3 regions of the Paenibacillus sp. RS8 genome follow, and region 2 is predicted to be linked to each of the others. Evidence: riboswitches for the same ligand, from Rfam matches in the RefSeq annotation. Region 2 holds a riboswitch; each other region holds the start of a gene.
The links. Region 2 has a riboswitch for cyclic di-GMP ahead of ACDZ28_RS10875 (choice-of-anchor A family protein). Riboswitches for the same ligand answer to the same signal wherever they lie in the genome.
Positions count from the first base shown of each region.

Region 1 (3,249 bases), 160 kb from region 2:
TGCCCGAATTCATAGGCGATAGTTTTGGTATATGCCTGACGCATACGCTGAACAGCATCCCATCCGGTATGCACGTCATTCGGTGCATTCTCCCAAATGAGTGTGGCAGGTAATGCGATCAGATCCTCACGGGTCAGCCCATAAGTTTCAAGTTCGAGATATTTAGCCATGGGATTGTGGTCCCGCTCAAGCGGATCAATTTCAGCGGCCATATGGCCATATATACGAATATTAGCGATTAACTTGGAAGCTCTTACTGCTTTTCTAAGCCATTCGGTGTCTCCTGAAATGCGAGGCTGTGGAGCCGGTTCGCTATCCGGTGTTAATGGTGGGGGACCCGAATTTGTAAAAAGTTCGCGATAATTATTCTCTACGGTGGTTGGGTCTTTCACAAATTGCTCGTATCTTTCTTGAATGTAGCCTAAATTGGGTCCATAATACTTACTCCAAATGGATTCGTTATAGGGCTCTTTGGCTGCCATGAATACATCCTCCTCAACGGATGAACTCCATACGTGACATTTTGTGTCAATGCTTGTAGGAGCTGTGATGATTGCGGTTTCATTCCTCATCTTATTGTGCTACTTTCCACACATGTAATCAATTCATTCTTTCGTCTAATACGTTCGCAAAATGGTATGGGTTAGCTTGTTCTACTAAATAAAGAGTTGTTCTTTTTTATTACCCATTCTAAAGGCCTACTAAAATGATTCTATTATCCTTAATTTTAACTAAATAGGGAATTGGACATTGTTATATTGGCTTATATAATTTTATGAATAAGACGAGTATCGCGATAATAGGACAGGAAATTCTATAAAAGAACTTCTATTTTTTGTTTTTTAATGGAAAAACTAATCAGAAATCGACACACTTTTTCACTTTAGTATAGTATAATGTTATTGCAGTTAGCGTTTTTCATATATTTCAAAGTAGATCCTTTCACGTAAAGGGTCCAGTAAAAGGTAAACTTGCCGAAAGGCAGGGGCACAAAGTCGCGGGTCTAAGGTAGAAATACTATGACAGCCGGATTGCCTGGGGACGTAAAATCTTAGGAGGAGATTTTTTGGACAAGTCCAACCAGGGAAGCAACAGAGAACAGCAGGTCATTGATCTAGACGTAGAGTGGGTCCATTTATTATTAGCAGCTAAGAAGGCTGGCATAAAGGCAGATGAAATTCGTCGCTTCTTTCATGAGAAGACTGTGCAAGCCGTGCAGTAATACATTCAGAGCATTACATATCAAATGAGCACAGCGATAACTCGCTGTGCTTTTTTTCTTTATATAAGAAGTTATAAGTTTCAGATGAACACTGTCCTTATATTCTAGTAGAATATAAAACGCCTTCGCAGTCCATATAGGAGAACGAAGGCGCTTATGCTTGATAGTATGAGTAGAAGAGGATCTTATCAGATCAGATGGAAGGATTAATCCTTCTGATCCAGGCGCCATTTCTGGTAGTCCAGAAACTCCTTGAATTCGCGTTTGCTTATGCCTGAGGCCATAGCTTCCTGCACCAATCGGAACCATTCCGAATCTAAAGGTGATTCCTCAGCATCATTAGGTTCTCCATAGAGCAAAGCGTGGATGGATACCTGAAGCGCGTCGGCGATCTTTTCGATAAATTGGATTGAAGGATTGGATTGGATGTTTCTCTCCACATTGCTAAGATACGACTTAGCAACATCCGCTCTGTCCGCAAGCTCAGATAGGGACAATCCCTTTTCTAGGCGGAGATGCTGGATACGTTGGCCCATATTTTGTGGCACTATGCTGACGCCCCTCCGTAATTTTTGTTATTAGTATAGCAAATATCAATAAATTCGACAAAGATTATTGTAAAGAAAAAAGCAGCATCTACTTATCCGCTTTCCGGAATAAGAATCTGCTGCTCTTCGAATGGAAGACTTATTAGATTATTTAGCGGATCCAGCAGTTTGCTTACCTACGAAATCCCAAGTCAGAGTTAATGAATCTTTTTGGAAGTAGTTTTGCTCTTGGCCGTTATCAACAAATTCGAATTGAACGGTAAAGCTATCATTTGTGCCGGCCTTAATTCCAGATGCTTCGCTAGTACCCCAGATTGCATCAAGTCCAGTGTTTTTTACGAGATCCGGTGTCTGAGTCTTCAAATCGGCCAGGGTAGTTTCCCAAACTACTTTCTCTTCACTACCAGGTAAGATGCCGCTTTTATCTTTATTCACCAGGAATTTAACTTTGATGAATTTTGCCAAATCGTTAGCGCCGTTGTTACCACCTACATCATTAATAGAGGTAGCTGTTTTGAGGAGGATCGAACCGATATCAAGTGTACCGTCATTTTTTAGTTTGAAGTCTCTTTTGATCGTATCGCCTGGCTTCAGATCCTTCAAATCAACGATAACAGAAGGATCAGAGTTCAAATCCAGTGTACCTGCTGCGAATGTAGCGGTGCTTTGTGCAGTGTCGCTAAAGTAAGCGAAAGTTCCTCCACCAATCAATGATAAACCCAGTGCTGCAGATGCTACGCCAAGACCCAATGTTTTTTTGATACCCATAATTAAAATTCCTCCTCGGTTTTTGTGGTTTTTTTATAAAAGTTATATATTGTAACTTCCGGTTCGTAAGCGGAAGCGGACAATCAACGAATTACTGTATTTCAGTTGGAGGTGGAGAGGTGGGCAGTATAGCCGCATTTTTCTTTTCGAGTGCAGCTACAGCCTTCCATGATGAATACAGGGCATAGAGCAGGAGCATCAAGCCTGGTACGATCATGAGCACAACACTTCCAGCTTTGGAAACTGCGAAATTCATAGCGTAACCTACATAAGGTACGGTGACCCCTGCATACTCAGCTACAACATTCGTGGAACTGGTAGGGTTCATATCAGGCGCATCATTGTTATCGCCTTTCGTGCGATACATGGCTTCACCAGTAGCATTGTTCATTGTTGCTTCTACAACACGGTGAGTAATGAGCAGGTTTTCTTCATTTCTAAAGGTGATAACATCGCCTTTTTTGAAGCGATTCATATCTCCTCCGGGTTTTAAAGCGACAATCGATCCGGTTTGAATCCCTGGCTCCATCGAACCTGAGAGTACCGATTTGATCTGGTATCCGAAGAAGGCAGGTTCACCGCCGGAGGCCTTGGATAACACTACGGCTATCACCAGCAGAATAAAGATCACAAGCATGATGCTCGATAATGTATTGTTGATCATTTTTTTAATCCGCATATTATTCTCCACCTTTGTCTTGTTGAGGGGCC
Region 1 is NZ_CP168131.1:1,967,228-1,970,476, forward strand. Features, by position in the region: gene ACDZ28_RS10060 (2-oxoglutarate dehydrogenase E1 component) at 1-482, opposite strand, end outside; cyclic di-GMP riboswitch class I at 955-1,039, shown strand; gene ACDZ28_RS10065 (anti-repressor SinI family protein) at 1,067-1,222, shown strand; gene ACDZ28_RS10070 (helix-turn-helix domain-containing protein) at 1,429-1,758, opposite strand; gene ACDZ28_RS10075 (TasA family protein) at 1,918-2,538, opposite strand; gene sipW (signal peptidase I SipW) at 2,630-3,217, opposite strand; gene ACDZ28_RS10085 (hypothetical protein) at 3,219-3,249, opposite strand, start outside.
Region 1: it holds a riboswitch for cyclic di-GMP, as region 2 does, so the genes downstream of both, ACDZ28_RS10065 (anti-repressor SinI family protein) here and ACDZ28_RS10875 (choice-of-anchor A family protein) in region 2, are expected to answer to the same signal.

Region 2 (3,249 bases):
GCTAAGGGCAGATTAAGCTTATGGGAGCATCCAGATCTAGCCTAAACCAAAAATTGATCTTTTTAATGTGATTTTCATGTGAGCATCATCTTATTTTCAGGTTCGGGGTATATATTGAAGACACCAAACACCCCCCAGTGTTTTGTGGTATAAATCTCTTAGGTCTTGCCAACTCCCATGGTAAGGCCTATTTTTTTGTTCGCTAATGGAAATGGGGGGAGGGGCGTAACTTTTTACGCGGCTTTACTTAATCTGATACTGCCCTTCATAGCTCTTAAAAGATGAAATATCCAGCCCGAGATATCTGCGCATATGAATAGCAGCTTGTGCAGCAACGATGTCGTTTAACAGCAGCATTCGTTCATGGTATCCGCGACATATAAATTTGGCTTCTATCCCTGTGTTGAGCCTGTTCTGCTCATATACCTTGATTCCCCGTTTTCTCATTTCCGAACGAACATCTCTTAGATCTGCTGTAGCTACTGCCGCGGCGGTTCCAAGAACCTCCAGATAGGGGGCGGGCGTTCGTAAATGTGTAGATAAAATGGCGGAGTCCCGTTCGAAAGCTGATAAAATCATCGGAAGCAATAAATAAGATTTCACCAGCATGTTGTCTCTGCTTTCAGCTCTATGCATGAATCTCATCACCTCTAATGGGAACGTATATTCGTATTCTACCCCGATATCCCAAAAATAATCAATGGTATTTCTAAACAGCCAGTCCAATGTGATTAAATTCACAACTAAAATAGAAAGAATAAAATATATTAAAATTGTAATAATAAAAATTAATGATTTAGGCTTATGAAAAGGAGAATTAGGATGAGAGAGGAAGGAAGTCTCCGCCGTGGATTGGTATTTGGTTTGATTTTTAGTATTCCATTATGGATATCGATATTAGGCTATATACAGTTACTTTAAAATTGAATAAAAACTTTTGCGTGAAGCGCCTTTAGGTGCTTTTTTTGTGCTGGTTAATGTGTATGATTATTAAAAGGAATTGATTGACATTTGTGGGGGCGGAGCGCTAAACTATTATTAGTTCAAAAGTATTAAAAGTCATAGACGATTATTTAATAGGATGCTTAAACTGCCGGTTCTATTTTGCAAAGGGTATACATATATAATCATGATAATAGCAAACCGCCCGAAAGGGTGGGACGCAAAGTCCAGGAGTCTAAAGTGTCTTAAGGACACTATGACCGTCCGACTGCCATGAGAAGGGAATTCTACTTCTTTTTTGGCGGTCTTTTTTGTTGTTAGGTCTTTTAGAGTTTCTGGTAATTATTCTGATTAGATATAAATGATAGATTTAGGAGGTGTGCTTTTTGAAAAGAAGAATAAAACCGCTACTCTCACTAGTATTAGCGGGGGCTTTAATGGTAGGCAATGGACTTTCCGGAGGGCATTTGGTAAATGCAGCAGGGGAGGTACCTCCCTATACTCCTACACCTGTGTTAGGTATTGCAGGGAATTTTAATACTTTTATTTTTGGGGATTTCAAACAATCTAATGATCAGGTTCATGGGCGCCTTGCCGCCAAAGGTAACATTACATTGCAGAATTACGGCGTATCCAAGGATAATCCAGGTGGAGATGTCCTTATTGCTGGTAATGACATTACTTTTACTAATGGTACTATTCATGGAGCATCCGTTTATGGTGGTGTTTTTTCCAGCAACGGTGTAGATCTTAAAGAACCAGCGAGAAAAGGAACGCCTATTGATTTTGATGCTGAAGAGCAATTTCTTATCGGACGTTCTAATGAATTCTCTTCACTTACTACAGTTGGAACTTTCAAAAAGGAATATGGGAAAATAACAATTGATGCTCCGGAATCATTTAACGTTCTTAATCTAAGTGCTGCCGATTTCGCTAATGCTAATGGCTTACAGTTTAATATTGCAAATAACGCCACAGTTATCGTTAACGTTAGTGGAAGTTCAGTTGAAATTCCAAGTTTTCAAATATGGGGAGGCAGCCCTAACAAGGTATTATTTAATTTTTATGAAGCTAGCACTGTAAACATAGGAAGTTTAACGATAGAAGGAACTATCCTAGCTCCGCATGCGAAAGTAACTTATAATTCTGGTGAACTGCATGGGACACTGATTGCAAAGGGATTTGCTGGTGGGGTACAGATGCATTGGTATCCATATGGAGGGGAGGAACCACCTCCGACACCAACGCCGACCGTGACACCAACACCAACGCCGACTGCGACGCCAACACCGACGCCGACTGTGACGCCAACACCGACGCCGACCGTGACACCAACACCGACGCCGACCGTGACACCAACACCGACGCCGACCGTGACACCAACACCGACTGTGACACCAACACCGACGCCGACTGTGACGCCAACACCGACGCCGACTGTGACGCCAACACCAACGCCGACCGTGACACCAACACCGACGCCGTGCGTGACACCAACGCCGACCGTGACGCCAACACCGACCGTGACACCAACGCCGAAACCAACACCAACGCCGAAACCAACACCAACGCCGAAACCAACACCAACGCCGAAACCAACACCAACGCCGAAACCAACACCAACGCCGAAGCCAACACCAACGCCGAAACCAACACCAACGCCGAAACCAACACCAACGCCGAAACCAACACCAACGCCGAAGCCAACACCAACGCCGAAACCAACGCACACACCAAAACCAACACACACACCAACGCCGACTGTGACACCAACACCAACGCCGGACGTGACGCCAACACCAACGCCGACTGTGACGCCAACACCAAAGCCGACTGTGACGCCAACACCAACGCCGGACGTGACACCAACACCAACGCCGGACGTGACGCCAACACCAACGCCGACTGTGACGCCAACACCAACGCCGGACGTGACGCCAACACCAACGCCGACTGTGACGCCAACGCCAACGCCGGACGTGACGCCAACACCAACGCCGGACGTAACGCCAACACCAACGCCGGACGTGACGCCAACACCAACGCCGACTCCGTCGTCTGAGGCAACACCAACGCCGACTCCGTCGTCTGAGGCAACACCAACGCCGACTCCGTCGTCTGAAGCAACACCAACGCCGACTCCGTCGTCTGAGGCAACACCAACACCGACTCCGTCGTCTGAGGCAACACCAACGCCGACTCCGTCGTCTGAGGTAACACCAACACCGACTCCGTCACCGGTGGCTCCGGTATTCCCAACACCAACGCCATCCTCCGTAATTGGCATTATCGTCGTTAATGATGACC
Region 2 is NZ_CP168131.1:2,122,242-2,125,490, forward strand. Features, by position in the region: gene ACDZ28_RS10865 (ASCH domain-containing protein) at 1-45, shown strand, start outside; gene ACDZ28_RS10870 (hypothetical protein) at 244-741, opposite strand; cyclic di-GMP riboswitch class I at 1,128-1,218, shown strand; gene ACDZ28_RS10875 (choice-of-anchor A family protein) at 1,329-3,249, shown strand, end outside.

Region 3 (3,249 bases), 170 kb from region 2:
CACGTAGTTAGCCGGGGCTTTCTTCTCAGGTACCGTCACTCCGGTAGCAGTTACTCTACCGGACGTTCTTCCCTGGCAACAGAGCTTTACGATCCGAAAACCTTCATCACTCACGCGGCGTTGCTCCGTCAGACTTTCGTCCATTGCGGAAGATTCCCTACTGCTGCCTCCCGTAGGAGTCTGGGCCGTGTCTCAGTCCCAGTGTGGCCGTTCACCCTCTCAGGTCGGCTACGCATCGTCGCCTTGGTGGGCCGTTACCCCACCAACTAGCTAATGCGCCGCAGGCCCATCCCTCAGTGACAGATTGCTCCGTCTTTCATTCTTCCTTCAGGAGAAAAAAGAAATTATCCGGTATTAGCTACCGTTTCCGGTAGTTATCCCAGTCTAAGGGGCAGGTTGCCTACGTGTTACTCACCCGTCCGCCGCTAAGTTATTTTGAAAGCAAGCTTTCAAAATAACTCCGCTCGACTTGCATGTATTAGGCACGCCGCCAGCGTTCGTCCTGAGCCAGGATCAAACTCTCCAATTAGTATTGAAAAGAGCGATATGCTCATTTTGAAACATCTGACGAGAAAATTAATTCTCACGATGAAATTTCAAAAGCGTAAAATACGCTGTGAAACTCATCAGTTTTGGATTTCACTTTCGTGATTTCCTACTCACTCGTTGTTCAGTTTTCAAAGATCAAGTTCTCGTTGGCGCCGTTTAATGTCTCAGCAGCAACTCTTATAATATATCACGTTATTCTCAGTAATGCAAGCTTTATTTTTCGAAAGCCGTTTATATAACTCTCTCAAACATTGCCTGTACGCTGTCTAACAACGCTTAACTATAATAACCTATCTACTCATAGAAAAGCAACCCCTAATAGAAAAATTAACAACTAGCTTAATAATTAAGCTAGTTGTTTATTTAATAGAGTTATGATTCTAGCGTTTCAAATTAATAGTATTTTGCTGCAGTATACTTACTTGAAGCCTTAATAAAATCCGTATTCTTCTTACTCTTCGCTGCCGATGCATCTACCGTGGTATCAATAGTAACCCATTTCCCATCCATTAATACTTCATTCCATGCATGGTATTGCGTAACGTAGCTAGTATTCCCCATCACCAATTTAGCAGGCACATCTACACTACGCAGCATTGCGGCAAAAAGAGAAGCATAGTCATAGCAGATTCCCTTTTTAGTATTCAAAGTGTTGTTAATGTTCGGAATGTAATCTGTTGTTACATTATTAGCAAGAGAATAATCATATTGCACATTAGCAACTACATAGTTATAGATTGCTTTAACTTTCTCTTCATCTGTTGTTTTACCTTTTGTAAGCTCTTTAGCCTTAACGATTGCTTTATCAGAAGAACTCCATTTCACATTCTGTACAGAGCCCAAATATACGGAATTTGAGTCGTTCATAGTTAAATCTACTACTTCAGAATAGAGAGCCTTATATTTATTACCCGTTGTATTCTCAAGAACAGAAACTTTATAAGTCCCATTCCCTTGTTGCAAAGGGAAGTCTTCAGCTTGTCCAGAAGCATATAAATTGTATGTATAGCTACTGTTATCTTTTGTGATCATCAGCTTAACTCTTTTATCTTTTGGAATATCGTAGTTAATACCGATTACACCCTGAGCCAATTTGGATGTATTCAACCAGTTTGAATCTGCACTTGCAGCTTGAGCTGTGCTTACTGGAACCGAAGTAATCAGCACGAACAGCGCCACCATCATAAAATAAACCTTTTTCACGGATAAAACTCCTTTCGGTAGCTGGCTGCCATCCTTTCGGGAAGGCCCTTTAGCTTTGCGTCCCTACCTTTCGATAGGTTTGCCGTTATCGTATAAGCTCTATCTGTTCTAATTTCGCTAGACAAATTAACAGAATCAGTCCAAGTAGAAATATGAATCTTAGGTTCTTATATATTTTATAAAAACAAAAAAAGCCTCTTCATTCGGTAACTGGCTGCCATCCTTACGGGAAGGCCCTTTAGCTTTGCGTCCCTACCTTTCGATAGGTTTGCCGTTTATCGTGTTTAGCTTTTATAGTCTTATACTACCATATTTATCCTCGTAAACAAGAACAAAATTGCTAGTTTTACTATTATTTTATAGTTATCTCTCTGTATTTCAGTTCTCTTGTCATTTCTCATCAACTATTAGGTAAGCTTAGCATGAACAATCAAACGATGTGTAGGATCTACTAGTGGGTCACACGTAATTAGAGTAAGAATCTTATCCTTGTTATTCCCGTCAAGAACAGACACATCACTGGGAAGTACAACAGAAATATCATAAACCTCGTAATTATATACCTGATCGCTCGTTTTTACCGTGATTACATCCCCAACCACAACTTCATTCAATCTGTTAAACAATCTGCCCGTAGTTCTAGCTCTATGAGCAGCTATTGCGGCGTTCCCGATTTCTCCAAGCGGGGCCGTTTCTTTCATATGCGCCGCAGCATGCTTCATATTTGCTTTTGTTGCTCCTTCTAATACTGGCAGCTTCAGATCAATCTTATCAATCTCTATTAATGCGATAACTTTGCCGCCCACTTCAATCTCCGGTTCTGGCTTTTCTGTTTCTTGAGGCTGTGCCTGTGCATCTAGAACGGATTCCTCTGCTAGTAGCTGAGTGACCTCGGCATATCTACTCTTCAGATCAGGTGGTGGAGTGCTTTCGATGGTGCTCAGTTCAGCCGTTTCTAATAGCTTCTCCTGCTGCCAGTCGTTATACCATTCGTTAGCTTTTGGATAGAGCATGATAAGGATCCCAGCCAGTATGAGCACATACGAGAATTTACGCATGATTTTCACCTCCGTGGATTGGTTCTACTGCACTTTAGAATACCCATTTACGACTTCCGAAGAAGTTAATGATCACCGTCACAAACGTTACTAATACCTTAGAGATCAACACTTGAATGCCTAGTTTGTCAGTCAACAGATGCATTAGCAACAGCGATATTCCGAGCACTACCAGATTCAGTATGATAAACTTCAGCAACTGAGCCTTATCAAAGCCCTCTTTACTGCCACGATTGTGATCCTTGAAGGTAACTTTTTTATTCAAAATAAAGCTGTTCGCTGTCCCTGCACTATAAGAAATCACCTGTGCCAACGCATATACCATTCCAAGTGAGTTCAGTAATGTGAAGATTACGAAATCAATTAGGGTATTCACCAAACCTACGGCATTAAATTTAAGAAACTGTATAAATGCAGCGCGTAAGTTCTTATCTGACAT
Region 3 is NZ_CP168131.1:2,289,276-2,292,524, reverse strand. Features, by position in the region: rRNA gene ACDZ28_RS11655 (16S ribosomal RNA) at 1-529, opposite strand, end outside; gene ACDZ28_RS11650 (transglutaminase family protein) at 943-1,752, opposite strand; cyclic di-GMP riboswitch class I at 1,766-1,846, opposite strand; cyclic di-GMP riboswitch class I at 1,955-2,035, opposite strand; gene ACDZ28_RS11645 (class D sortase) at 2,160-2,810, opposite strand; gene ACDZ28_RS11640 (GtrA family protein) at 2,845-3,249, opposite strand; gene ACDZ28_RS11635 (glycosyltransferase family 2 protein) at 3,239-3,249, opposite strand, start outside.
Region 3: it holds a riboswitch for cyclic di-GMP, as region 2 does, so the genes downstream of both, ACDZ28_RS11650 (transglutaminase family protein) here and ACDZ28_RS10875 (choice-of-anchor A family protein) in region 2, are expected to answer to the same signal.